3 linked regions of the Pigmentiphaga aceris genome follow. The protein of the gene in region 1 interacts with the protein of each later gene in a pairwise test. Links are inferred from orthologs where the notes say so. Each region holds a gene or a part of one and is shown on either strand. Other genes may lie near its edges.

Region 1 (10,423 bases):
GCCATCGGCATACGGTGCCCACATCTGCGGTGACAGATCCAGGCCCACATGGTCGAGCGCAGCACGGAAGTAGGTGATGCGACCGGCCACGTGCCGATGACGCTGCAAGCGCACCAGCCGGTTGTTGCCGGCCACCACGCGGAACACGCCGTCGAGCATGTCGTCCGACAGTTCGCCCAGCACATGGCCGCTGTCACGCAGGAAGCCGATCACGCCGTCGCGGGTGTGGGCCACCTGCTTCAGTTCGGTGGGGTCGTAACCCGCGATCAGCAACAAGGCTTTGTAGACCGCGTCTTCGGGCGGCTCAGGTTCGTCGCGCCACAGGTCGCTGGGGAAGGAGTCCAGCATGGCCAGCGTGCCAATCTGGTGGCCGCGCTGTTGCAGCACCACGGCCATGGCGTGCGCCAGAATGCCACCCACCGACCAGCCGGCCAGGTGGTACGGGCCTTCGGGTTGCAAGGTCAGCACGGTGTCGACGTAGGATGCCGCCATCTCGTCCAGGCTGGTGGGCGACTCGGCATTGTCGGGGCTGAGCGCATGGGCTTGCAGGCCGTAGACCGTGCGTGCCGGGTCCATCGCTCGCGCCAATGTGCCGTAGCACCAGCTCAGGCCACCGGCCGGGTGTACGCAGAACAAGGGCGCACGGGCCGCGTCGCCATGACGCAAGGTGATGACCGGACCAAAGCCTTCGGTATCGGTAGGCGCATGTGCCAGGGCTTCACGCGCATCCAGATACGCGGCCAGGCGCGCCACGGTGGGATGCGCAAAGATGGCCCCCAGGCCAAGCACCTGTCCCCACTTCTCGCGGACCGCCAAGGCAAGACGTGCGGCCAGCAACGAATGCCCGCCGAGTTCAAAGAAATCGTCGTCGGCACCGATCGTGTCTTCACGCCCCAGCACCTGTGCGTACAAGGTGGCAACGATCTGCTCGGACCCTGCCGCTGCCGCACGACCCACCCGCGCAGCAAAGGCCGGGGCCGGCAAGGCGTTGCGGTCGAGCTTGCCGTTTGCCGTGACCGGCAAGGCAGCCAGCGGCATGAAGGCCGAGGGCACCATGTAGTCGGGCAAGCGCGCCGCAGCATGGGTGCGCAAGGTGTCGACATCCAGCGTGGCATCGTCTTGCGCCACTACGTAGGCCACGATGTGCTGGTCGCCCGGACGGTCGGTGCGCACGATGACCGCCACATGCGCCACGGTAGGCACGCTGGCGATCACGCTTTCGATCTCGCCCAGTTCGATGCGTTGGCCGCGAATCTTCACCTGATGGTCTGAACGCCCCAGGAAGACCATGGCACCATCTTCGCGCCAGCGCGCCAGGTCACCGGTTGCGTACATGCGCGCACCCGGCTGGAAGGGGTTGGGTACGAAGCGCGATTCAGTCAGTTCGGGTTGGCCAAGATAACCACGCGCCAGTTGCCGGCCTGCCAGGTACAGGTTGCCGGGCACCCCTGCCGGCACCGGGCGCATGCGGTCATCCAGCACGTACAAGGCGGTATTCCACACCGGGAAACCGATGGGCACGGGCTGCGAGCGATCGTCTGCGGATGCTGGCCAGTAGCTCACATCCACGGCCGCTTCGGTCGGGCCATACAGGTTGTGCAGCTCGCCTTGCATCACGGCATGGAAGCGATCACGCAAGGCTGCAGGCAGTTCTTCACCGCTGCAGAACACCAGGCGCGGCGACAGTCCTGCGGCGCTCGGTTCAGCCAGGAACGCAGCCAGCATCGACGGCACGAAGTGCATGGTGGTGATGCCGTGCGTGCGCACGATGGCAGCCAACCAGGCCGGGTCTTTGTGCGCTTCGGGCGGGGCCACGACCAGGGTGGCACCCACCAGCAGCGGCAGGAAAAATTCCCAGACCGACACGTCGAAGGTCGCCGGCGTCTTCTGCAGAATGCGGTCACCAGCGCCCACGGCGTACTGCGTGCGCATCCATTCCAGACGGTTGACGATGGCATCGTGTTCCACCACCACGCCCTTGGGCGCACCGGTGGAACCCGAGGTGTAGATCACGTAGGCGGCATCGGTCGGGCGAGCCGGTTCGATGGCAATCGTAGTGGTGGGGGCCAGGGTCTGGCCTGCTTGCAAGGCGTCCGGCTCGCAGGCGTTCAGCAACAGCAAGGGTGCGTTGTCGGGCAGGACCGGCACCACCTTCGGCACCGACAGCAACAGGCGTGGCGTGGCCGAACGCAGAATGGTTGCCAGGCGTTCGCGCGGATGGCTGATGTCCAGCGGCAGGTAGGCAGCACCCGCGCGCAGAATGGACACCAGGGCCAGCACCAGTTCAATCGAACGCGGGATGGCAACCGCAACGATGTCGCCGCGTTGCACGCCTTCATCACGCAGGCGCTGTGCAAGCCCGGCGGTGCGCGCATCCAGCTCGGCGTAGGTCAGCGTGTTGGGGCCATATACCAGCGCGTCGGCATCCGGGTGTGCCTGCATGGTGCTGGCAATCAGCGCCGACAGCGTAGTGGCGTCCACCGGGTGGTTGGTGTTGTTGACTTCCACCAGCCAGCGATGCGTCTCTGCCGGGGTCAGCGTCGGGACATGCGCCAGGCTTGCGGCTGCCAGCGCTTTGGCCAGGAAGTGTTCCAGGCGCGCCAAGTGCGCCGCCACATCGGCCTGCGAATACAGCGCCGGGTTGGCATCGATAGCCAGCCGCAGCCCGCGACCGGTGTTGTCGGCGCGGAAGGTGACGCTCAGGTCATCGACCGGGCCGGTGCCCAGGATATGCCGCTGCGCCGCCAGCCCCGCCATGCCCCAGGAATCATCAAAGGGCAGCACGTTGATCAAGGGTCCGTACAGACGTTTGCGACCGCCAAGCAAGCCCAGATCACGACGCAGCTGTTCACTGCGATAACGACCGTGACGACGCGCACGACGCATGGCTTTCGAGGTCTCGACCAGGAAATCCCCGATTGGTGCATCTTCGTCCACCGTGACCTGCAAGGGCACGATGTTCATCACCATGGCCGGCACACGCGCGCTGGGGCTGCCCAGACGGCCCATCCACGGCACACCGACTACCGTGCTTTGCTGACCGGAATGCCGGCACAGATAAGCGGCCGTCAGCGCCACCAGGATATCGGGCCACGACACCTGCGTGGCAGATTCCAGCGTGCGCATGGCGGCAGCCAGCGGTTCGGGCAAAGGCTGCGATGCGTGCAGGAAACGGTGACCGCTGACCGGCATGCCGTCAGCCAGATTGGCAACCGGCGCAGGCTGCGCAAACGCATTCAGCCAGAATGCCCGATCACGTTCGCGCAATGCCGACGTTCGGTACTCCGCGTCTTCGTTCAGTACCGCCTGGAAGTTGCCCAGTGGAGAACCTGTGTCCTGGCTTGCGCCCGTGTAGGCGGCATACAGCTGGGACACCCGGCCGTCGATCAAGGCCATGCCGTAGCCGTCGGTGGCCACGTGGTGCACACGCTGATACCAAAGATGGTGTTCGTCGCCCAAGATGAACAGACGTTGCGAGGCCAGCGGACCAATGGCGGTGTCGATAGGGCCGTGCAGGTCTGCACGCATGCGCGCCTGGGCGGCTGCCATCGGGTCGGACTCATCACGCAGATCGATGACTTGCAGCGTTGGCCGCAGCGCCGGATCGACCACTTGCTGCGGTGCCTCGGGCATGTCGATAACACGCACGGCCAGGCCATCGGCCTCGGCCATGCTGGTGTCGACTGCGCGGCGCATGGCTTCCAGATCCAGCGGGCCACGCAGCTCTGCGTATTGCCCAGTATTGAAGATCGGATTGTTCAGATCCATGCGCTGCGCGTACCAAAGACCGGTCTGGGCTTCGGTAAGCGGGGAAGGCGTCAATGGAGATGACGTCAAGGGAGATGACGTCAGCGCGCTTTGGCTCACCTGCGTGCCGGTCGGATCGTCTTGGGTCAACTCAGCGCTGCCTTGGTCTGCGTGGTGCGTCGTCATGGGTGGTTCAGGCCTTGCGTGCCAACGCACGTTCGACCACGGCCCACCAGTGGCTCAGGCGTGCATCTTCCGCCAGTTCAGAGAACTCGACGGTGGCACCAGCGTCGCGCCAGCGCGTCACCAGCGCCATCGCGCGGATCGAGTCCAGGCCCAGGTCGATCAGGCTGTCTTCGTCACCGATCTCGGACGGGTCTTCATGCAGAATCCGCGCGATGTCGGCGCGCATTTGTTCAAGGCTCAGGGTCTGCGTTGCATCTGTCATGGGGTTACCTTGGCGCCATGCGCCGTCCCGACTGGCGGGAAAAAATTCGATACCGGGTTGTGCCCTGCGTTTGATGTGGCGTTCGATGTGGCGTTTTAAGCGTCGTCTTGCGCGGTCAACTGCGCACGCAAGGCCGCACGCAATTCCTTGCGACTGACCTTGAGTGCCGCCGTGGCACTGAAACTGTCAACGAACACCACCTGGTCCGGCACCTTGAACTCGGCCAGCCCGCGTGAACGTATCCACTGCTTCAGCACTGCGCCCTTGGGCCGCTCGCCCTGCGCAATGATGAAGGCACAGCTGCGCTCGCCCAGGTATTCGTCGGGGATGGACACCACCGCCGCATCGAAGACCTGCGGGTGCGCCAGCAAGTGATCTTCGATCTCTTCTGCCGAGATTTTTTCGCCTGCACGATTGATGTGATCGGTCGCCCGCCCCTGCACCACCACGTAACCTTCCGGCGTGCGCTTCACGATGTCGCCGGTGCGGTAAAAACCGTCTTCCGTGAACGAGCGCGCATTGGCCGACGGGTTGTTGTGATATCCACGGATCGTGTAAGGACCACGCGTCAACAGATAACCGGCTTCGCCTTCCGGCACGGCATTGCCCTGGTCATCGACCACCAGTACTTCGTCGTCTTCGCTGATCGGACGACCCTGGGTCTGGATGATGAGTTCTTCCGGGTCATCCAGGCGCGTGTAGTTGACCAGCCCTTCGGCCATGCCGAACACCTGCTGCAAAGTCACGCCCAGCGTCGGGCGCACACGGCGTGCCACTTCCGGCATCAGCTTTGCACCACCCACTTGCACCACTTTCAGGCTCGACAAGTCGGCCTTGGTTCCCGGCGCTGCCTGCATCCACACCAGCAACAGAGGCGGCACCAGACTGACGTCGGTGACACGCTCGCGCTCGATCAGCGGGAAGGCAGCTTCCGGGCTGGGCGAGGGGCTGAGCACCACGCGTGACCCGGCGTACAGGGCACCCAGTACGCCCGGCGAACTCATGGGGTAATTGTGGGCAATGGGCAGCGCGCCCATAAACACACTGTCGCCATCCAGCCCGCAGATGCGCGCGCTTTCGCGCAGCGTGTAGATGTAGTCGTCGTGCGTGCGCGGGATCAGCTTGGACAGGCCAGTGCTGCCGCCCGAAATCTGCAGGAAGGCCACCGTGGACGGCACGGGCGGCACGGGTTCCGTGTTGCTTGCGCGGCCCTGCGCTTCCAGCGCGTCGAACGAAGTGAATTCATCAGCATTACCAACGATGAACACGTTCTTTACTGACGCCACGCGGGTTTTCAGTTCTCGTGCCAGGGCACGGTAGTCGAAGCCATCGTGGCGCTCGGCGGCAACGTACCCCACGGCTTCGCCACTGTTGGCGAAGTGTTCGATTTCCGTGATGCGGTGGGCGGGCAGCGCATACAGCGGCAAGATGCCAGCGCGGAACAGGCCGAACACCACCGACAGGAATTCCGGGATGTTCGGCAGATGAACGATGACCCGCTCGCCCGGCTTGATACCTGCGTCCAGCAGCCCACGCGCCAGCGCATCGGCGCGTGCATCCAATTCGGCATAGGTCCAGCGCGTGTCGCCCGCGACAATCGCCACCCGCTCGGGGTGGGCGGCGGCGCGTTCGCGCAGATAGCTGCCGAAGGTTTCGCCACGCCAATGACCGGCAGCGCGGTAGCGTTGGGCAAATTCCTCGGGCCAGATTTGTTGAGCGGTCAGGGTCATGGAATGTCTTCGAATCAGGAGAGCACGCACATGGCGTCGGCAGACGCGGGTGCAAGGGCATCCAGCGTAACGCGTGGGCTGAACCGGGCAGCGTCGGCGTAATGAAGTTGCACGGGCAGCGCTGCGCCGCGCAAGGCGATGGCGGCGCGGTAGGGGGCGATCAGCGTGGGTGGAATCGCAGCGTGGGCATTGGCCTGGGCAGCGTCGAGCGCGAGCGCAGCCACGATATAGCCCTGGAATTCAGACCCTGCACTTGCAGCTGGAATCTGTACCGGCTCGAACTGCGGCAGGCCACTTGCAGACTGCATCGTGGTCGACTTCTGCGATGGCAACGAGAAAGCAGCCGGGTCGGCAGACAAGCCGGTTCCAACCGCTTTCAGCACGGCTTCGCGCGCAGTCCAGAGCGACAGGAAATCATCGTCACCGCGCGCCAGCCGGCCTTGTTCGGCCGGGGTGAACCACGCCTGCACCAAGGCATTTGCATCGGCCGGGGTATCGCGTTCCAGGTCGATGCCAACAGGCACCGGAGCCAGTGCAATCAGGGCCAGATCACCACTGTGCGACAGGTTGAAGTGCAGCGCGTCAAAAGTGTGAACGGATGACAGATGGGCCGGCGCTGCGTTGGGCATGGATGCGCGTGCACCGTATTGGAGATGTGCGTCATAGCCATGCCGCACCAACACCGGCTTGCCATACGCACCTACCGACAGTTGCACGTCTTGCGCCTGCACATCCAATTGCTCGGCCAGCAGGCTTTTCAACACCGTCCTGGCCACCACGTGTCGACGCCGGTCCGCCGCCGTGCGAAAGCGCGCGGCACGGGCGCGTTCGGCAGGCGACAAGGCGTTCATCATCTGCGCGAGCAGCATGTCGTGGATATCGGTGCGGACCAGGGTGACGTGGATCATGCCGCCTAGACCCCAAGGTGCTCTTGATGCAGCGCATGGTCGGCGGCAAGCGCCGCCGGGGTGCCGTCGAACACCATACGTCCTGCCGACAGCACCAGCGCGCGGGTGGCAACCCGCAAGGCCATCGCCACGTTCTGTTCCGCCAGTACCACCGTCAGACCTTCTGCCGCCAGCCGGGAGACGTGATGCACCAGCACTTCTTCGACCGCCAGCGGGGCCAGACCTTCGCTGGGCTCGTCGAGCACGATGGTGTCGGCCTGCGTCAGCAGCGCACGCGCCAGCGCTAGCATCTGCCGCTCGCCGCCGCTGAGTGCGCCGCTGGATGCCAGACGACGCTCATGCAGGCGGGGGAATTCGCGGTAGACGCGATCGAGCGTCCAGGGGCTAGCCGAGGGGCTAACCGACCTGCCAGCCGGCTTGCGTGCCAGCGTCGCCAGGCGCAGGCTTTCGTGCACGGCAAGGGTGTGGAACACGCCGCGCCCTTGCGGCACCAAAGCCAGGCCCAGGCGAGCGATGCGATGCGTGGGCCAGTTGGTGACGGACTCGCCTTTCACCGTGATGCGTCCGCTCAGTTCCGGCCCCAGGTTGAACAAGGCGTTCAGCAGCGTGGTCTTGCCCGCACCGTTGCGACCGAGCACGGCCAACACCTCGCCACGCGCCAGGCTCAGATCGATGCGATCCAGGACCGTAACGCCGCCATAGCCCGCCGAGACGCTTTCGAAACGCACGAGTTGATCGGTGTTGCTCATGCCTGCACCTCGGCCAGTGCGCCCAGGTAGGCTGCGCGCACACCCGGATGCTGGCGCACGACTTCAGGCGTATCGATGGCGATCAAGCGTCCCAGGTCCAGCACCGCAATGCGGTCGCATTCGCGGAACACCACGTCGATGTCATGGGCGATCAGTACAACGGCGGTCTGCGCATGATGCTGACGCACCAGCGCCAGCAACTGCGCAGCTTCCTCAGTCGATAGCCCGGCCGTGGGTTCGTCCAGCAGCAGCACACGCGGCGATTGCGCCAGCGCGATCAGCATGTCGACGATGCGTTGTTCACCGTAAGACAGGTCAGCCACCAGCTCGTCACCACGACCGGCCAATGCGCAGCCATCGATCAGCGCCTGCGCCGTGGCGTCGGCCTGCGCATGGGCAGCGCGGCCACCCCACCAGCGATAAGCTCCGCTCCCTTGCGCACGCACGGCCATGGCAACGTTGCGGCGAATCGATTGCGTCGGGAACACCAGGCTTTTCTGGAAGGTGCGCACCAGCCCAAGCCGCGCGCGCGCAGGCGACGGCATGGTGCCCAGGTCACGCCCCTCGAACAGCACCGTGCCGGTATCGGCGTGCAGGAACCCGGTGATGATGTTGAACAAGGTGGTCTTGCCCGCGCCGTTCGGCCCGATCAGGCCAAGCGTTTCGCCGGCGCGCACATCAAGGCTGACCGATTCCAGCACACGTGACGCGCCGAAGGACTTGGCGATGTCGGTGATGCGCAGCAGCGCGTGCGGCTGGGCATCGGCAGACGTAGGAATTGGGCATGCGGCGTTTGGTGATGCAGCACCGGATGATGCATCGGCAGGCATTGCAGCGGACGACACAGAAGTCGGCAAGGCAAACGTCGGCCATGCGAAGGTCGGCAACAGACTCATGACCGCCCTCCCCGCACACCGCGCTGGCCCAGCCAGTGCGCAATGCCGTTGGGCATCAAGATGACGGTGGCCACGAAGATCAGGCCGATCACCAGTTGCCAGCGGTCGGTGTACGAGCTGACTTCGGTCTGCACGAACAGGTAGACCAATGCGCCCAGATACCCGCCGTACAGAGAGCCCACGCCGCCGATCACCGCCATGATGATCAGCGCTGCCGACATGCTCCAGTGAACCGAGTTCGGGCCGATATATTGGTTCACGAAGGGATAGATCGCACCCGCTGCACCGGCCACCGCACCTGCCAACAGGAAGGCAGTCACACGGATGCGGCCAACCTGATAACCCAGTGCCCCCATGCGAATCGGCTGATCGCGCACACCGGCCAAGGCTTGGCCAATCGGTGCCCGTTGGAAGCTGCGCGTGACTGCCCACCCGACCAGCGCAATGGCAGCCGCCACCAGATACAAAGCCAAAGGCGTGTCCAGGCGCAGGCTGCCCAGCGCCAGTTTCGGGAAGCCGCGCAGGCCGTCTGCACCACCGGTGACATCGCGCCAGCGGAAGGCCAGTTCCCAGACCATCTGACCAACCACCAAGGTCAGCACCAGGAAGAACAGGCCGGCACTGCGCAAGGTAACCAGGCCTATGATGCTGGCGATCAGCATGCCGGCGAAGATACCGATCACGAGCATTACCGGCAGTTGTGCCCCCCAGGAACCGGCAGCAACTGCCGCGCTGTAACCCGCCGCGCCAAACACCGCCGCATGGCCCAGCGACACCAGGCCACCGCCACCGATCAGCAGATTCAGGCTCATCACCGCGGTGCCGATCAACAGGATTTCGGCACCGAAGCGCAGCGAAAATCCGTCGCCAGATACCAACGGGATCAGCGCCAACAGCAGCACCAGCCCGGCCGCAATCTTGTCGCCCAAACGGTACTTGGCAGGCGCAGGTGCCTGATGCGTGGTGGTGTTCAGATGGGCGCTCATACCTGCCTCATCTTGCGCACGACCAGGCCCGACGGCCACATGACCAACACCGCTGCCATGATGCCAAGCGACAGGAAGTTGGCGAATTCCGGCAGCCACACACGGCTGAAGGTCGTGACAAAGCCAAGCAGCAAGGCGCTCAGCACCGTGCCGCCAAAGCTACCCAGGCCACCGACCACCACCACCAGCAAGGCCAGCAACAGCACTTCTTCATCCAGTCCCGGATATGCCGACAACATGCCCGAGCCCAGTGCGCCACCCAGGCCGCCCAGGCCCGCCGCCAGCACCACGCCCACAGTGAAGATGCGCCGCGTATTCAAACCCAGGGTTTCGACAATGCCGCGATCGATCACGCAGGCGCGGATCGCCGCGCCCCACAAGGTGCGGTCAATCGCATACCAAAGCCCCAGCGCCAGCACACCGCCCGTGGCGATGATGAACAGGCGATAGATCGGGAATGGCAGACCCGCGACAAACACCACGCCGCGCAACAGTTCTGGCGTGGGCAGCGACACCGTATCTGCCCCGAAGCCCCAGCGCATCAGGTCGGCAAAGATCACCGACAGGCCGTAGGTCAGCAGCACCTGCATCAGGTGCGTGCGCGGATAGAAGCGGCCGAAGGGGAAGCGGTCCAGCACCAGACCGACCGCGCCAGCGATCACAAAAGCAGCGGGGAATGCCATCCACCACGGTGCGCCTGCGCCTATCCAATGGATAGCCACGTAGCCGCCCAGCAGGAAAAATGAACCGTGCGTGAGGTTCACGAAGTTCATCAGGCTCAGCACCAGCGACAGGCCCAGCCCGGTGAGCATCAGCAACACCGAGAAGGACAGCGCGTTCAGCGTCTGGACAAGGTAGTAGGACACGATGTGTGCGCGGCCCCGATCAGGCCTTCGGACCCGGGTCCTGGATCGCCGGGTAGGTGTGGACCACGGTGTTGAACGGCTTGCCGTCGGCAC
Region 2 (10,478 bases), 4.8 Mb from region 1 along the record:
ACCTGTGCACCCGCCCGCCCCAAGGCCACGGCCAGCGCCAGGCCGATGCCCTGGCTGGAACCGGTGACGAGGGCGCGCTGGCCCGAAAGCGTGAAGTCAGGAGCGGAAGCGATGGGGGTCATGACAGGCCTTTGCTGATGAGAACGCAAAGTGTAGAACGCATGCGCATCTGCTTTAGGGTTGCCAGGGTTGATCCCGGGGCAGGGATCGATCAGACGCGATCATGATCCGTGTCTACCCATGCCGCAGGCGGCGCATCCTCTTCAGCGACACACCGCCTGTACCTGCTTGAAGATCAGCCCTGATCTAAGGTCGCTCCGCCATCCACCCGCAGATCATGCAGCGTGATGTGGCTGGCGCGGTCCGACAGCAGGAACAGCACCGATTCCGCCACTTCTTCCGGCGTGGCGATCTGGCGCAGCGGAATGCCCAGCCGGTATCCGGCAAGCGATCCTTCGATGACGGTTTCGCGTGACGAACCTTCACGCCACATGGCGCGTTGCATCTCGGTATCCGTGGAACCGGGCGACACGATGTTGCAGCGAATGCCGTATTCCGCCAGTTCCAGCGCCAGGCAGCGTGTCAGCTGGCTGACTGCCGCCTTGGATGCCGCATACGCCCCCATGCCTGTGCGCGGCGTGCCGGCGGCGTTCGAGCTGATGTTGACGATGCTGCCGCTGCGGCGTTCGATCATGCCGCGTGCGACTGCGCGGCAGACGTTGAAGGTGCCGGTGGCGTTCACCGCGAACGGGCGTGCCCATTGTTCGTCGCTCAGGTCGACGATCTTGCCCATCTGCAATACGCCGGCCACACAGGCGAGCTTGTCCAAGTGGCCGATGGCGGCTTCGGCCTCAACCACTGCACGGTCCACGGCGGCCGAGTCCGACACATCAACCGTTGCCAGGTGAAGCTGCCCGGGCGCGGCTTCTGTGCGCAGGGTTTCCAGACCAAGTTCGTCCAGATCCAACGCAGCTACTCGTGCGCCTTGCGCGAGCAAGGCACGCACCACGGCTGCGCCGATGCCGCTGGCGGCACCCGTGACCAGCACCCGGGACTCGGCGAAGTCGCCGACGATGGGCCGGGTGTGGGGAACGATCCGGTCGTTGGCGGCGGGTTCGCCTGGTTTGGCGATGCTGTCTTCGCCGTTGTCGTCGGGCATGGCGCTCATGAGATCTGCTCCGCTGTCTTGTCTGCGGTCGCGCTCGACAGTGCCGCCACCACTTCGTCCACCGTCAGGCTTGCACCGCAGCGGCCCGACACATAGGTGATTGCCATCTGGTGTTCCGCTGCCGAGAAATCAGCCACGGCATCCAGCACAAAGAAGGGCTGCACGTCTTGCATGAAGGCTTCCAGGGCGGTCGCCATGCAGCCGATGTGCGCGTAGATGCCGCAGATGATCAATTGGTCGCGGCCCCATTCGCGCATCAGATCGCGCAGGTTGGAGCGTTGGAAGGCGCTGTAGCGCCACTTGGTCAGCACGGTGTCTTGCGGACCGGGTTTCAGCGCCTCGATGACGGGTTGCTGCGCGTGCTTGTCGGCCGCTGTCAGGCCCGGGCCCCAGAAGTCGTTCAGCAGCGCACGATCGCCTGAGGGTTGCTCGACGGGCTGGGCGGTGTAGACCACCGGCACACCCGCTGCATTGCACGCCGCGCGCAGTTGAACGGCGTGGTCGATCAAAGTAGGAATCGGTGCCTGCGACATGTCGTATTTGGCCAGGAAGTATTCCTGCATGTCGTGCACCAGCAGCACCGCGCGCGAGGGGTCGGGACGCCAGTTGACGCGGTTTTTCACAGCGCCGCTGGGCATGGCGTAGGGGGTGATGACGGGGATGCTCACGGCGTGACTTGCTCCTGGGGGCTTGGCGGGCCGACAGGCGGCCGCGCGGGAAATGCTGGGTCTGATGTCAGAACATCAGTTCTTTCAGATAACGACTTCTGGCAAAACTCTCTCTGGCCAGGCAGAGATTCCTGGTGGCTGCAAATGCAGGCGTGCTGGGGGTGATCACAAAGCTCTCGATGGCACAGTTTTCGTCCCTGACCGTGATCCAGGCTCGCTGGGATTTTTTGACATGCTCCAGGAGCTCATTGCCCAGCTTCGGATCTGCTTTGTAGCCGCTTGAGATGCTGTCGTTCAACATCTTGTAGCTGCGGTTCAGTTCGGCATCTGCGTCGATGATCTTTTGCCTGGAACATTCGTATATCTGTTGATTGTTCATGTCGCTGTCGGCGCACATGGCTGGCTCAGGCATCCTGGCATAACAGCCCACGGATATGAAGCACGACAGGGCCAAAGATATCTTCGCAAACATAGGTTCCTCGCTGGTTAGTCTCTTCCTGAAGCAGGCTGTTGACTCGTCATCAACCCAAGCGCTGCCAGCATAGTGCGGAATTTCACACCGGTTTCTGCCAGCTCACGCGCGGGCTCTGACCCTGGCACCACGCCTGCGCCTGCGTACAAACGCAGGCTGGCACCATCACTTTCGGCGCAGCGCAGCGACACGGCCCACTCGCCGTCACCCTGCGCGTCGCACCAGCCCACCAGGCCCGCAAAGAAGCCCCGGTCGAAGGGCTCCAGGTCGTGAATGGCAGCAAAGGCCGCGCCCGTGGGGTGGCCGCAGACAGCCGGGGTGGGGTGCAAGGCCAAAGCCAGTTCCAGGGAACTGACGGCCGGGTCATCCAACTCGGCTTCGATCCAGGTGGACAGATGCCACAGTGCATCGGTGGATGTCAGCGTCGGGCCATCCGGCAGACGCAAGTCACGGCAGTAGGGACGCAGCGCGGCAGCGATCGAATCGATCACGATGGCGTGTTCGTGCCGGTCTTTGGCCGAGGCCAGCAAGGCATCGGCGGCTGCGCGGTCTGCGACGGGATCGGCCTGTCTGGCGGCCGACCCTGCCAGCGGGTTGAGAATGACGCGTCGGCCCTGGCGGCGCAGCAGCAGTTCCGGGCTGGCACCCAGGAACACGGGCGGGTTGCCAGCGTCCGTCTGGCTATCGTCCAAGGGGATGGCGAACGTGAACCCATGCGGATTGCGCTGCAACAGGCTGCGCATCAACATCGGCCGATCAGGCGGGCTGGTCAGGGTGATGTCCAGGGTGCGGGCAAGCACCACCTTGTCGAGTTCGCGGGCCGCAAAGCGCTCCAGCGCATCGGTCACGGCCGCTTCGTAGCCTTCCTCGGGCGGAACCGACGTCATGGTGATTGGCGTAGCAATCGATGTTTTTGCTGCCGGCTTCATGGATCGACGGTCCAGCGGGCCATCAAGCTGGCATTGGCGTGGCACGACCAGACGGGCAGGGCGTGACGCATCGAAGGGAACCGCACCGATCAGCACGGGCGCGGCAATGCCGCTGTTCTGGGCTTCAGCCAGCAAGTCGGCTGCGCGTTGCCACAGTGGTTCTGGCCCCGGTGCCAACGTAAGCGCAGCATCCCGCCCCAGCACGCTGGCAGTTGGCGAGACGAACAGGTAGTCGTCGGCGCGGTAGTTCGCAAACCAGGAATCAGCGGCGGGGCCGGCAGCGGCCACACTGGGGACGGGTGCGTTCATGCAAGGTCCAGGCAGATGCGGTGCACGCAGCACCACAGTCGTGAGAATAAGAATAGTTCACGATTTTAGCGCTGCTTGGTGACTTGCACCTGGGATGACACTGATTGTCATGCGGGATATCTACGTCCCAGGCCGGTTCAGCCCGCCGGGCGACGCACCAGAATCGATTTGCCGAACAGACTTTCCACCAAATCCACTGCCATATCGGCAGTCTGGTTGCGCAAGTCCAGCGCCGGGTTCAGTTCCACGATGTCCAGCGAACACAGCCGCCCGGTATCGGCGATCATTTCCATGCACAGCTGGGCTTCGCGGTAAGTGGGACCGCCCGGCACCGTGGTGCCGACGCCGGGAGCCAGGGACGGGTCCAGAAAATCGACATCAAAACTCACGTGCAGGTGCACCGAGTCGTCTACCCCTGCCAGCACCCGTTCCATGGTGGCGCGCATGCCCATCTCGTCGATGTAACGCATGTCGTAGACCTCGATGCCGGCCTCGTGGATGAACTCGCGTTCGCCGTCATCGACGCTGCGGATGCCCACCTGATGAATCTGGTCGTGGCGAATCGCCGGCACATGGCCGCCGATCGAGGTCAGCACTTCAGGCCCGTGTCCGCACAAGCAGGCCACCGGCATGCCGTGGATGTTGCCGGTAGGGGTCAACAAGTGTGTGTTGAAGTCGGCATGGGCGTCCAGCCACAGCACCAGCAGTTCCTTGCCGGTGTCGCGGCAATGGCGCGCGGCGGCACTGACCGACCCGATGCCCAGGCTGTGATCGCCGCCCATCATGATGGGCAGGCGGCCGCGCTTGAGTTCGCCGTAGACGGCGTCGTGTGTGCTGCGGTTCCACTCGGCGGTTTCTGCCAGGTGCCGGAAGCCCTCGACCGGTGCCAGCCATGGCGTGCGTGGTCCGCTCAGGTCACCGATGTCTTCAACGTCTACGCCGCGTTGCAGCAGCGCTTCGGCCAGACCCGCCACCCGCAGCGCCTGCGGCCCCATGGACGCGCCCCGCGCGCCCGCGCCAATGTCGGTGGGCACGCCGATCAGGCTGACGCCGGGATAAAGCGAGGATTGAGTCATGGAAGGATTCTGCTCGACGCTGGGGGGAATTCAGAGGAACCGTGTTGCCCAAAGCAAAAAAGCGCGCAGGCAAGCCTGTGCGCTTTTTGTTGTTTACATCAGGGAAGCTCGGCCGGGTAACTGTTCAGCGCCAAGCCCACCTGTCGCTGAATATCCCAGGCTGCCAAGGTGGCAGCCACCGCACCGTAATACACGCCGTCGCGCACCACGTACATCGACGGCAGATGGAAGACTTCGTAGCGCTGCGTGATGCCGCCGCTGTCGCCCGCGTCGATCCAGCAGACGCGTTCAACCGGCAATTCCATCAGGGGGAGTTGCTCGCGGGCGAGTTTGCAATTGCCGCAGGTCTTGCTGGTGAATACAACCAGTGAGATGCCCTTGGCATCAAGCAAGAAACGGTCTGCATTGCCGTCGTTCAGTTCGATCTGTTCCATCCGACAAGCTTAACCCGTCGTCCGCAGCGGATGCGTGCGACCGGGCGCGTTGACCGCCGTGCTGTGCATCGGGCGCGTCAGCGCGTGTGGGCAGTGCCACAAAACCGTCGGGCAGGATGAAGGCCGGGGTGGTGTCCGCAAATGCACGCAGCAGTGCGCGCAGGGATTGCCGCAGCTTGGATCGCATGGTTGTCCTCCGGTGGCGTCTGACAGGGATCGGGGAAGGTGCAGTCTAGAAGCGGGCGCGCGCGGGCCAAACCATATCTTTGTGCTGATCTTATTTCTTGCAGGGATATAGGCCGGACCGATCTGTATCCCTGGTTATTAGCTTGGTCAGGGCTTCGGTTATTAACAGCCAACGAATGATTCGTAGTTGGCGCGCACCCGGCTTCCTACACTCGGCGGTCACCCAAACCCGTTCGATGGAAGGCGCTTCACATGACTTCTCGTTTCTTTACTTCTGCGCTCGGTCGCTTGATCGGCAGCGTGCTTGCTACTTCCGTGATCGCAGCCGGCGCGGCGCATGCCGCCGATCCCAGCCCCTTGCGTGTGGGCGTGCGCGGCGGCGTCGATGAGCAGATCTGGGAAGTTGTGACCGAGGTTGCCAAGAAGCAGGGCCTGAACGTCAAACCCATCGTCATCACCGGTTCGGCCAGCCCCAACGAGGCGCTGAACAACGGTGACCTGGAGGCCAATTCCTTCCAGCACATTCCTTTCCTGCGTGACCAGGTCAAGCAGCGTGGCTACACCATCGTCTCAGTAGGCAATACGCTGATCTCGCCCATCGCCTTCTATACCAAGAAGGGCTACAAGTCCCTGGCCGAGCTGCCTGCGGGTGCGAAGGTCGGCATCCCGAACGACCCCAGCAACCAGACCCGTGCCCTGGTCATCCTGCGCGACCAGGGGCTGATCACCTTGCGTGATGGCTTCGATCCGTTTACCGGCACCGCCACCCTGGCCGACGTCACGTCCAACAGCAAGAAGCTGGAATTCGTTGAAATCGCGTCTGTGGTGCTGGCGCGCTCGCTGCAAGACGTCGACGCCGCCGCCATCGTCAACAGCTTTGCCTATCAGGCCGGCCTGATCGCCACGCGCGACGGTATTGCGGTCGAGAAGAAAGAGAACAACCCCTACGTGAACATCATCGTGGTGCGCGAGAAAGACAAGAACGCACCGTGGGTGGCTCCGCTGGTGAAGGCCTATCAGTCCGAGGAAGTGCGCAAGTTCATCCTGACCAAGTTCGAAGGTTCCGTGCTGCCGGTGTTCTGAGCGTGACGATGCGTAGCGTTCGCCGTTCTGTCTTGCGGATCTTGCCTACCTGCGTGGGCCACTTCATTCCGGTTTTCTGAGCATGCCTGCGAAACTGCAACTGGTGTCAGCGTTGGCCGCCTCGAAAGGAGTGGTCGTTGCGCCCGCGCGGCCGGTGGCTGCCACCGTGCCTGCCGAGGCGCACATCGTGTTCGACGGCGTGCGCAAGGCTTACGCCGGCCCGGGCGGTGCACAGGTGAATGCGCTGAGCGAGGTGTCTTTCTCGATCGGGCGTGGCGAGATATTCGGCATCATCGGGCGCAGCGGCGCAGGCAAGTCCACGCTGCTACGCGCGATCAATATGCTGGAGCCGCCCAGTGCGGGCCGCGTGCTGATCGACGATGTGGACGTCAGTACCCTGAACGATGCAGGTCTGCTGGGCCTGCGCCGCCGTGTCGGCATGATCTTCCAGCACTTCAATCTGCTGTCGGCCAAGACCGTGCGCGACAACGTCGGCCTGCCTTTGAAGGTGGCGGGCGTCAAACCCGCCGAGGTACGCGAGCGCGTCGATGCGCTGCTTGACCTGGTCGGCCTGCGTGACAAGGCCGACACCTATCCAGCCAAGCTGTCGGGCGGACAGAAGCAGCGCGTTGGCATTGCGCGTGCGCTGGTGCACCGGCCCGCCATCTTGCTGTGCGACGAAGCAACGTCCGCGCTCGACCCTGAAACCACACAATCCATCCTGGCCCTGCTGCGCGACATCAATCGCGACCTTGGCCTGACGGTGGTGCTGATCACGCACGACATGGCGGTGATCCGCGAGGTATGCACGCGTGTACTGGTGCTCGATGGTGGCAAGCTGGTCGAGCAAGGCCATGTGTGGCAGGTGTTCGGTGATCCGCAGGCGGCAGCCACACGTGCATTGCTGCGCCCCTTGCAACACGATCTGCCGGTCGATGTTGCGCAAGCCCTGGTGCCCAGCCTGGATGGCCGCGCAGGCAACGCCATCATTGCGCTGCGGTTCACGGGGGACAGCCACATGGGGGGCGTGCCACTGGCGGCATTGTCAGCGTTGGGGCCAGGGGCTTCACTGCTGCATGGCGGGCTGGATCGCATCGATGGCCACGGCCAGGGCCGTCTGCTGGTGTCAGTGCCCGCCGCCACCCTGCATACGCACACGTTCCAGGCAGCACGTGTCGGCGACACCGCGCTGGCCGATCACATCGAGATACTTGGTTATGTCCCTGCCCGTATTGGATAAGTACATCCAGGCCTTTCTGGAAACCCTGCTGATGGTCAGCGTGTCGGCCGTGATCGCCATTTCCGGCGGCCTCTTGCTGGCATTGACGCTGACGGTGACGGCCGTAGGCGGCCTACGGCCACTGCCGCGTTTCAACCGCAGCCTATCGATCGTGATCAACATGTTCCGCGCGATCCCGTTCATCATTTTGCTGGTTGCGATGCTGCCGGTGACGCGGTTCCTCGTCGGCACCACGCTCGGCACCTGGGCGGCCATCGTGCCGCTGAGCGCGAGCCTGATGCCCTACTACACGCGCATCGCGCAGGTCAGCTTGAATGATGTGGATCGCGGCTTGATCGAAGCCGCACGCGCCAGTGGCTGCCGCCGCCGCGACATCGTGCGCCATGTGTTGCTGCCCGAAGCGCTGCCGGGCATCGTCACCGGCATGACGGTGTGCATCATCGGCATGATCGGTGCGTCTGCAATGGCGGGTGCCGTCGGGGCGGGTGGGTTGGGCGACCTGGCGATCCGCTATGGCTACGAGCGTTATGAAACGCGGGTGATGTTCGAGGTCATCGCGATCCTGATTGCGCTGGTGTCTATCGTGCAGTTCACGGGCGAGTGGATTGCGCGCAAGGTGGATCATCGGCGGTGAGCTGTCGGCTGAGGCAGCTCACGCACGCCGCGCAGAATTGCCAGACATTGATTGCGGCATCGGCTTAAGCTTGCAGTCCTTACCCGGACTGCAGACATGGATACGACCGCACATCGCCGCCGCCGCGATTTACTGATGAGCCTGCTGGGCGCACTCACCGGCATCGAGTTTCTGGAAAACGCGATGTTCGTGTTTGCCGTGTCGCCCATCATGCACGGCGTGGGCGCACCGCCTCAAGCCGTGGTGCAGGTGCAGGCCGCCTACGCGATTGCCTGCATGCTGGTGCTGGTCAAGCAGCACTGGCTGGCCGAACAGCTTGGCTACCGGCGCTACCTGTGCGGCGCATTGGCGCTGTTTGTCGCGGGTGCATTGGCCTGTGCGTTCAGCACCACGCTCGACGGACTGACCGCCGCGCGCTTCCTTCAAGGCCTTGGGGGCGGTGCCTTGTTCACCAGCAGCCGGGTCTTGGTGAACATGAGTTTCCCGCCTGCCGAGCGTGCCCCCGCGGTGCGGCGCTTCATCATCTTTGTATTCGCGGCCGGTGCTATCGGCCCGGTCTTGTCGGCCTTCTTGCTGGCGCACGGAAACTGGTCATGGATTTTCCTGGGCATCGTGCCGCCCGCTTTGCTGGCGCTGGCCGGGTGCGCGTGGCTATTGCCTGACGCGCATCCTGGCCGTGCACCTATGCCGTGGGCATGGGGCGGATTACTACTGTTCGGCATCGCCGCCGTGGGCTTGCAGATGGGTCTGAGCGAAGCAAGCTACGGCTTGTTTGCGCACCCCTGGCAGGTTGCTGCGCTGTGCCTGGTGGCGTTGGTACTGATGGGAGCCTTCGCCGTGCAGCAATGGCGTCATGCGTCGCCGCTGCTGCATTTTCGCCAGTTGAACAGCCCCGTGTATCTGACCGGCCTGGGCCTGTATTTCCTGTATTACCTGTTGACCAACTTCGGCAATGCGCTGTTCCCGGTCTACGCCGAACACGGCCTGGCATTCAGCCTGGGAACCACGGGCTGGCTCAGTTCGCTGGGTGGCCTGGCGGGGTGGTGCATGGCACTGGCCTACCTGCGCTGGTCCAAGCTGCTGCCGAACAAAAAGCCCTTGATGCTGGCTGGACTGGGCGCGATGTTCCTGGCGGCGCTGTGGTTCGCCTTTGTGCCGGCTGGTTCCTCTGCCTACGCGCTGTGGCCGGGCATCATCGCCAAGGGATGTTTTGGCGTGCTGATGGTGTTGCCGGTGGCGGGTTTGAGCTTCCGGGAATTGGGTGAAGACCGTTTCGCCCAGGCTTATCAGGCCAAGAACCTGATGCGCCAGATTGCCATTTCGATGTCCACGGCGGTGGCAACGGTATTGGTGCATGCACGCGCGGATTCCGTGCAAGCAGGATTAGGCGGAGGAAGCCACGCCGGTGCGCAAGCCACGCTGGTGGCAAGCCAGCAGATCTATCTGGTTCTGGCGGTATTGGTGCTGCTTGCCATCGGCGTGGTTGCGAAGCAAAAACGCCTGCTTTGATGTTCTCGGCAGAGCACGATCACGTGCTCGCTTTGTCCTGGTGGTTGAAAGGAGCATGACCTTGAAAGTTGCAGTGAAGCTGGGTGTAGGTATTGTTGCCGTGATCGTTGGCGTCAGCGCCTGGAACGTTGTTCGCGTCAGCCAGCCGGTTGCGTCTCGTCTGGCAGAAGATGCGCGCAACGCCAACATTTCGCTTTGGGCCTACCACCAATATGGGCTTGTGCCGTCGGTACTTGTCATTGACCTGCGTAGCGTGGGTGGTGAGGTCGCTGCGGCTGACGTGCTTCGGGCGCTCTTCCAAAGCGCTGAGAGCTTGAAGGACACCAAGTTCGAACGGGTGTTACTGGCCTATCGAGGCAGTGCAAAACTCATGATGGAGGGCAACTATTTCCGGACCATAGGCGAGGATCTACAGACCCAGAATCCGGTCTACACCATGCGAACACTGCCCCAGAACATGCTCAAGCTTGATGGTTCGTCCGCATATGCCACGTGGACAGGTGGGTGGCTGGGCGTACTGGGAAAGCAAATTGGTGATCTCAACACCTTTACCCAAGATTGGTATCTGCGTGACATGCTTCAGGAAGCGTCGCGCTGATTGGGCGACGCGCAAGCCGCGTTCTGCAAGCCACGTTCTTACACGCCGTCGATGAACACTTCCATGCGCTTGCGCAGTACCGGGTCAGGCAGCCGCCCGTATGCGGCACCAATATTGTCGGCGGCGTAGCGGGCGTTGGCGGTGCCGGGAATGACGCAGGTGACGGCTTCGT
Region 3 (6,107 bases), 4.8 Mb from region 1 along the record:
GGACGTCAGCGAACTGGTGGTGCGTCCGACGGCCAGCCCGTATTGATTGGTATCGCGTGATCAGCAGTGCTTGGTCAGCAAGTGTGTGGTCAGCAGTGCGTGATCCGCATTGCGGGTGTTGCGCCAGGCGATCAAGACGCGTGCTGGTAACGCTTGGCGCGACGAAATCCGCGCTATCGTTTCACCTTGATTGAACGCACGGCAGCTCGCCGTGCACGTCCCAAGGAGCCAACGATGGCAAAGAATGAAGAGCTGGACCCGGAAACCGCCGCGTTGATCCAGTGGTGTACGGAAGTGGAAGGCTTTCTGGTGGCTGCTGGTGCCTCGCTCGATGAAGCCCAGGGCTACATTGAAGAAGAAGCCGAATGGTTCACCGACCAGTTCTACGAAGGCCTGACGCCCGAGCAGGCTGCCAAGGCGTCGATGAACGACCAGTAGCACGACTGAAATGTGAAACGCAGGCCCGCCATGCAAGCGCTGGCGGGCCTGTTGGCATGTGGACCCGCGCATGGCTGATGCATGTGCTTCGTGCGGGTGCCCCGGTCCATGTGCTGCAGCCCATGGGCCTGGTCCACGTGAACCAGTTCATATTGGTCAGCGCATATGAGCCAGTCCTTTAGACTGATGCCTCAGCCACCCACCGAGCGCCCCATGCCGAAGCTGCAATCCGCTACCCAATTCGTCCAACATGTCTTCGCGGTATCGACCTCCGGCCGTGGCACGGTCGAGATCAGTGACCGGCTGCGCAGCCTGGTCAGCCAAAGCGGCATTCAGACCGGCGTGGCGCAGATATTCGTGCATCACACCAGTTGCTCGCTGGTCATCACCGAGAACGCCGATCCGGATGTGCGCGACGACCTGGAACGTTATTTCGCGCGGCTGGTGGAAGACGGTGACGCGTTGTTTGTGCACCGTGCAGAAGGCCCGGACGACATGTCTGCCCACGTGCGCGCAACGCTTACCGCCACCAGCCTGAGCGTGCCCGTCACCGATGGTCGATTGGCGCTCGGCACGTGGCAGGGCGTATTCCTGTGGGAACACCGCACCGTGCCCCATGACCGCAAGATCACGGTGACCTTGATCGGCAGCGCAAAAGCCGCCGAGGCACGCAGCCCGTTTGATGAATGGTCGGAATGACGGTGCTGCGTTGAATGTCCGGTTTGGACTGACGGGTGATTTCTATCCAACCGGGGCGAGATTCATGCAGCTTGTCGCGGGCGCAGATCTACTCGGTTGAACAAGCTCAATCTGGCCGGATCGCCTGCCACCAGCGCGGTCGGCGATCCAGGAACAGACGGCGCTGCGGCACATCGATGGTGCCGCCCGCAAAAGGCCCCAGCAACCGTGGCCGAAAGTCGTTGACCAAGTCCACCAACGGCCCGGCGCAAGGTGTTCGATAGCGTTGTGACGTGCGGGTGTAGGGCGAGCTGAAACGCCTGGCACCACCCGGCTCGATCCAGCTTCGTCCATCCACCGGCAACTGCATATCGTCGAAGTGCACCGGCCGCAGCGACAAGCCGTTCACCCAGTAATACACGCGGCCCAGATATGCCGCGTGCAGCCATCGTTCGCAGGCCTTCGGGCTGTGTTCAGTGTCAGTCGGGGCATCCGGGAAAACGGCAATCCACAACACGTTGATGCCAAGCCCGGTATAGGCCTGTGTGCGTTCCCGAATCTCGGCCACGCTCAGCACACTGCGCTGCACTTCCACCGCCACGGGCTGCCCGTGAATGTAGGCAAACACATCGGCCACCACCGGGCCAAGATGCTTTTCCAGCTCAACATCGGTGACAGATGCATGCTGCGCAAGCGCGTCGAATATCTCCATCTTGCAGTGCAGGTGTTCCAGACTCTCACCTTGCCCATGCGCGCGGGCCACTTGTGGCGGATGGCGAAAGTGGTGCACCCGTATCCGCCCCTTGTTGAGGATCAGCGGGCGTTGACAACTTGTGCACAGGAAAGGCCCATGGGATTTATCCACATAAGCGGCCACCACCTTGACCCCGTCCTGCTGGCGAGTTGCGGTGAGCATGCGTAGTCCCCATCCCGGAATGTCCAGCGAGCACCATCGTGGATGGTGATCACCTAGTCAATGGGAGGGTGGACAAACAGCGCGCAGGTAAATGCCCAGTTCCTTCCTGATGGCCCACAAGTTTGCTGGCTTCCGACAAGCGCCAAGCAAATCGCTTGGTATATCGATGCAAATAAGGCGACAATCGTCGCTAATTATGCATCAATCACTTGCCGCTACCCTTTTCCCCGAATATCGTCGCCGCGTTCTTGGTCTGCTGTTGCTTCGCCCCGAAGAAGCGCTGCATGGCCGCGAGATCGCGCGTCGCACTGGTCTGCCCGCAGGCACGATCACCCGAGAGCTGACACGGCTGGCAGAAGTCGGGTTGCTCGCGCGCGAGCGGCGAGGAAACCAGGTGCTGTACTGGGCTGATACCAACTGCCCCGTGTTTGCCGAGGTCGCCAGCATTCTTCGCAAGACCTCCGGCGTGGTGGATGTTTTGGTCCAGGCACTGACAACCGTCATGCCGCAACTGCGTGTAGCCTTCGTTTTCGGCTCGGTTGCCCAGGGTCGAGAAACGGCGGGCAGCGATGTCGACGTAATGCTGATCGGGGACATCGGCTTTGCGCAGGCAGTTGAACTGCTGCATCCCGCGCAGGCCAGCCTTGGGCGCGAAATCAACCCCAAGGTATTTTCTGAGCTCGCATTTGTATCGTCCCTGCGCACCCAAGCTTTCCTGCACGACGTGCTGTCCAAACCGAAGTTGTTCCTGACGGGAAGTGACCGTGAGCTTGCAGAACTTGTTGGGAATCAGCCTTGATGCAGTCAGCCCCGACGGTGCTCACGCCGCCCGGCTGCTTGCCGCGGCCGAGCGCAACATCCTGGATGCGCAGCTTGATGAGTTGAGCGCCGAAAATCGGTTTGACGCGGCATACAAAGCCATTATGCAACTCGCGATGCTGGCGCTCTATGTGAAGGGGTATCGCACGCTGACCAGCAAGCCCGGTCATCACCAGACGGTCATTCAGACCCTGCCGCTGACTTTAGGCACATCAGCTACGCAAGTAATCGTGCTCGATGCGCTGCGCAAGCAGCGCAACTTGTCGGACTACTCTGGAGATCTGGTGCCGGACTCTGTGGTGGTCGACTGCCTGGCCAATGCCAGAGACCTTTTGGATCAGGTACGCAAATCGTTGGCACTTGATCAACACAACCGTCCGGTCTGATGGACTCGCGATACGCTTGCATCGTTCCCCTTGAGCGAGCCGCACTATCACCCCTCGCGTCTCACAACGCCGCCGACAAGCCCCCATCCACAAAGATCACCTGTCCGTTGATGAAATTCGCGGCAGGTGACGCCAGGAACACTGCCAGACCGCCCAGTTCCTCCACCTCGCCCCAACGCCCCGCCGGCGTGCGTTTCGCCAGCCAGCCACTGAACTCTGCATCGTCAACCAGCGCCTGGGTCATCTCGGTTCGGAAGTAGCCAGGGCCGATGCCGTTGATCTGAATATTGTGGCGCGCCCAGTCCACGCACATGGCCTTGGTCAGCATCTTCAAACCGCCTTTGCTGGCGGTGTAGGGGCCGGTGGTGGCGCGGCCCAGGTCGCTCATCAGCGAGCAGGTGTTGATGATCTTGCCGCGCTGGCGTTCGATCATGCCGGGCACGACGGCCTTGCTGACCAGGAAGGCCGAGGTCAGGTTCAGGTCGATCACCTGTCGCCATTCGTGGCTTTCGATCTGTTCCAGCGAGCGGCGCAGTTGCATGCCGGCGTTGTTCACCAGGATGTCGATGGGACCAAGCGTCGTGCCAAGCGCGGCAATGGCGGTGTTGATGCTGGCTTCGTCCTGCACGTCGAACACGCTGGCATGTGCGTCGATGCCGGCTTCCTGCAAGGCGACCACGGCTGCTTCCAGCTTGGTGATATTGCGGCCGTTCAAGACCACCTGTGCACCCGCCCGCCCCAAGGCCACGGCCAGCGCCAGGCCGATGCCCTGGCTGGAACCGGTGACGAGGGCGCGCTGGCCCGAAAGCGTGAAGTCAGGAGCGGAAGCGATGGGGGTCATGACAGGCCTTTGCTGATGAGAACGCAAAGTGTAGAACGCATGCGCATCTGCTTTAGGGTTGCCAGGGTTGATCCCGGGGCAGGGATCGATCAGACGCGATCATGATCCGTGTCTACCCATGCCGCAGGCGGCGCATCCTCTTCAGCGACACACCGCCTGTACCTGCTTGAAGATCAGCCCTGATCTAAGGTCGCTCCGCCATCCACCCGCAGATCATGCAGCGTGATGTGGCTGGCGCGGTCCGACAGCAGGAACAGCACCGATTCCGCCACTTCTTCCGGCGTGGCGATCTGGCGCAGCGGAATGCCCAGCCGGTATCCGGCAAGCGATCCTTCGATGACGGTTTCGCGTGACGAACCTTCACGCCACATGGCGCGTTGCATCTCGGTATCCGTGGAACCGGGCGACACGATGTTGCAGCGAATGCCGTATTCCGCCAGTTCCAGCGCCAGGCAGCGTGTCAGCTGGCTGACTGCCGCCTTGGATGCCGCATACGCCCCCATGCCTGTGCGCGGCGTGCCGGCGGCGTTCGAGCTGATGTTGACGATGCTGCCGCTGCGGCGTTCGATCATGCCGCGTGCGACTGCGCGGCAGACGTTGAAGGTGCCGGTGGCGTTCACCGCGAACGGGCGTGCCCATTGTTCGTCGCTCAGGTCGACGATCTTGCCCATCTGCAATACGCCGGCCACACAGGCGAGCTTGTCCAAGTGGCCGATGGCGGCTTCGGCCTCAACCACTGCACGGTCCACGGCGGCCGAGTCCGACACATCAACCGTTGCCAGGTGAAGCTGCCCGGGCGCGGCTTCTGTGCGCAGGGTTTCCAGACCAAGTTCGTCCAGATCCAACGCAGCTACTCGTGCGCCTTGCGCGAGCAAGGCACGCACCACGGCTGCGCCGATGCCGCTGGCGGCACCCGTGACCAGCACCCGGGACTCGGCGAAGTCGCCGACGATGGGCCGGGTGTGGGGAACGATCCGGTCGTTGGCGGCGGGTTCGCCTGGTTTGGCGATGCTGTCTTCGCCGTTGTCGTCGGGCATGGCGCTCATGAGATCTGCTCCGCTGTCTTGTCTGCGGTCGCGCTCGACAGTGCCGCCACCACTTCGTCCACCGTCAGGCTTGCACCGCAGCGGCCCGACACATAGGTGATTGCCATCTGGTGTTCCGCTGCCGAGAAATCAGCCACGGCATCCAGCACAAAGAAGGGCTGCACGTCTTGCATGAAGGCTTCCAGGGCGGTCGCCATGCAGCCGATGTGCGCGTAGATGCCGCAGATGATCAATTGGTCGCGGCCCCATTCGCGCATCAGATCGCGCAGGTTGGAGCGTTGGAAGGCGCTGTAGCGCCACTTGGTCAGCACGGTGTCTTGCGGACCGGGTTTCAGCGCCTCGATGACGGGTTGCTGCGCGTGCTTGTCGGCCGCTGTCAGGCCCGGGCCCCAGAAGTCGTTCAGCAGCGCACGATCGCCTGAGGGTTGCTCGACGGGCTGGGCGGTGTAGACCACCGGCACACCCGCTGCATTGCACGCCGCGCGCAGTTGAACGGCGTGGTCGATCAAAGTAGGAATCGGTGCCTGCGACATGTCGTATTTGGCCAGGAAGTATTCCTGCATGTCGTGCACCAGCAGCACCGCGCGCGAGGGGTCGGGACGCCAGTTGACGCGGTTTTTCACAGCGCCGCTGGGCATGGCGTAGGGGGTGATGACGGGGATGCTCACGGCGTGACTTGCTCCTGGGGGCTTGGCGGGCCGACAGGCGGCCGCGCGGGAAATGCTGGGTCTGATGTCAGAACATCAGTTCTTTCAGATAACGACTTCTGGCAAAACTCTCTCTGGCCAGGCAGAGATTCCTGGTGGCTGCAAATGCAGGCGTGCTGGGGGTGATCACAAAGCTCTCGATGGCACAGTTTTCGTCCCTGACCGTGATCCAGGCTCGCTGGGATTTTTTGACATGCTCCAGGAGCTCATTGCCCAGCTTCGGATCTGCTTTGTAGCCGCTTGAGATGCTGTCGTTCAACATCTTGTAGCTGCGGT

Evidence for each region.
Region 2: the proteins of FXN63_RS04940 (region 1) and FXN63_RS25610 interact in binary tests that used the Escherichia coli proteins (3 or more experiments, as listed by UniProt). The link is inferred for Pigmentiphaga aceris from one-to-one orthologs.
Region 3: the proteins of FXN63_RS04940 (region 1) and FXN63_RS25615 interact in binary tests that used the Escherichia coli proteins (3 or more experiments, as listed by UniProt). The link is inferred for Pigmentiphaga aceris from one-to-one orthologs.

The regions. Positions count from the first base shown.
Region 1 is NZ_CP043046.1:1,170,508-1,180,930, reverse strand. Bases 3,609-6,493 are described here. They hold FXN63_RS04940 ((2,3-dihydroxybenzoyl)adenylate synthase), read right to left. Parts: upstream 5,926-6,493; coding sequence 4,291-5,925; downstream 3,609-4,290. Other genes in these bases: FXN63_RS04935 (4'-phosphopantetheinyl transferase family protein), read right to left, coding at 5,940-6,493; FXN63_RS04945 (phosphopantetheine-binding protein), read right to left, coding at 3,941-4,195; FXN63_RS04950 (non-ribosomal peptide synthetase), read right to left, coding at 3,609-3,933. Outside these bases: more of FXN63_RS04950, read right to left, coding at 1-3,608; more of FXN63_RS04935, read right to left, coding at 6,494-6,833; FXN63_RS04930 (ABC transporter ATP-binding protein), read right to left, coding at 6,839-7,582; FXN63_RS04925 (ABC transporter ATP-binding protein), read right to left, coding at 7,579-8,478; FXN63_RS04920 (branched-chain amino acid ABC transporter permease), read right to left, coding at 8,475-9,464; FXN63_RS04915 (branched-chain amino acid ABC transporter permease), read right to left, coding at 9,461-10,330; FXN63_RS04910 (ABC transporter substrate-binding protein), read right to left, coding at 10,350-10,423. UniProt on the Escherichia coli protein: Involved in the biosynthesis of the siderophore enterobactin (enterochelin), which is a macrocyclic trimeric lactone of N-(2,3-dihydroxybenzoyl)-serine.
Region 2 is NZ_CP043046.1:5,924,806-5,935,283, reverse strand. Bases 1-2,940 are described here. They hold FXN63_RS25610 (isochorismatase family protein), read right to left. Parts: upstream 1,837-2,940; coding sequence 1,165-1,836; downstream 1-1,164. Other genes in these bases: FXN63_RS25600 (isochorismate synthase), read right to left, coding at 2,323-2,940; FXN63_RS25605 (lysozyme inhibitor LprI family protein), read right to left, coding at 1,904-2,233; FXN63_RS25615 (2,3-dihydro-2,3-dihydroxybenzoate dehydrogenase), read right to left, coding at 296-1,168; FXN63_RS25620 (SDR family oxidoreductase), read right to left, coding at 1-122. Outside these bases: more of FXN63_RS25600, read right to left, coding at 2,941-3,546; rocF (arginase), read right to left, coding at 3,684-4,622; FXN63_RS25590 (thioredoxin family protein), read right to left, coding at 4,721-5,056; FXN63_RS25585 (MetQ/NlpA family ABC transporter substrate-binding protein), read left to right, coding at 5,495-6,325; FXN63_RS25580 (methionine ABC transporter ATP-binding protein), read left to right, coding at 6,408-7,565; FXN63_RS25575 (methionine ABC transporter permease), read left to right, coding at 7,543-8,199; FXN63_RS25570 (MFS transporter), read left to right, coding at 8,296-9,708; FXN63_RS25565 (hypothetical protein), read left to right, coding at 9,764-10,306; FXN63_RS25560 (aldo/keto reductase), read right to left, coding at 10,345-10,478. UniProt on the Escherichia coli protein: Involved in the biosynthesis of the siderophore enterobactin (enterochelin), which is a macrocyclic trimeric lactone of N-(2,3-dihydroxybenzoyl)-serine.
Region 3 is NZ_CP043046.1:5,933,133-5,939,239, reverse strand. Bases 3,189-6,107 are described here. They hold FXN63_RS25615 (2,3-dihydro-2,3-dihydroxybenzoate dehydrogenase), read right to left. Parts: upstream 5,125-6,107; coding sequence 4,252-5,124; downstream 3,189-4,251. Other genes in these bases: FXN63_RS25605 (lysozyme inhibitor LprI family protein), read right to left, coding at 5,860-6,107; FXN63_RS25610 (isochorismatase family protein), read right to left, coding at 5,121-5,792; FXN63_RS25620 (SDR family oxidoreductase), read right to left, coding at 3,299-4,078; FXN63_RS25625 (DNA-binding protein), read left to right, coding at 3,189-3,237. Outside these bases: FXN63_RS25650 (SDR family oxidoreductase), read left to right, coding at 1-46; FXN63_RS25645 (hypothetical protein), read left to right, coding at 235-438; FXN63_RS25640 (secondary thiamine-phosphate synthase enzyme YjbQ), read left to right, coding at 652-1,137; FXN63_RS25635 (competence protein CoiA), read right to left, coding at 1,244-2,032; FXN63_RS25630 (MarR family transcriptional regulator), read left to right, coding at 2,124-2,831; more of FXN63_RS25625, read left to right, coding at 2,797-3,188. UniProt on the Escherichia coli protein: Involved in the biosynthesis of the siderophore enterobactin (enterochelin), which is a macrocyclic trimeric lactone of N-(2,3-dihydroxybenzoyl)-serine.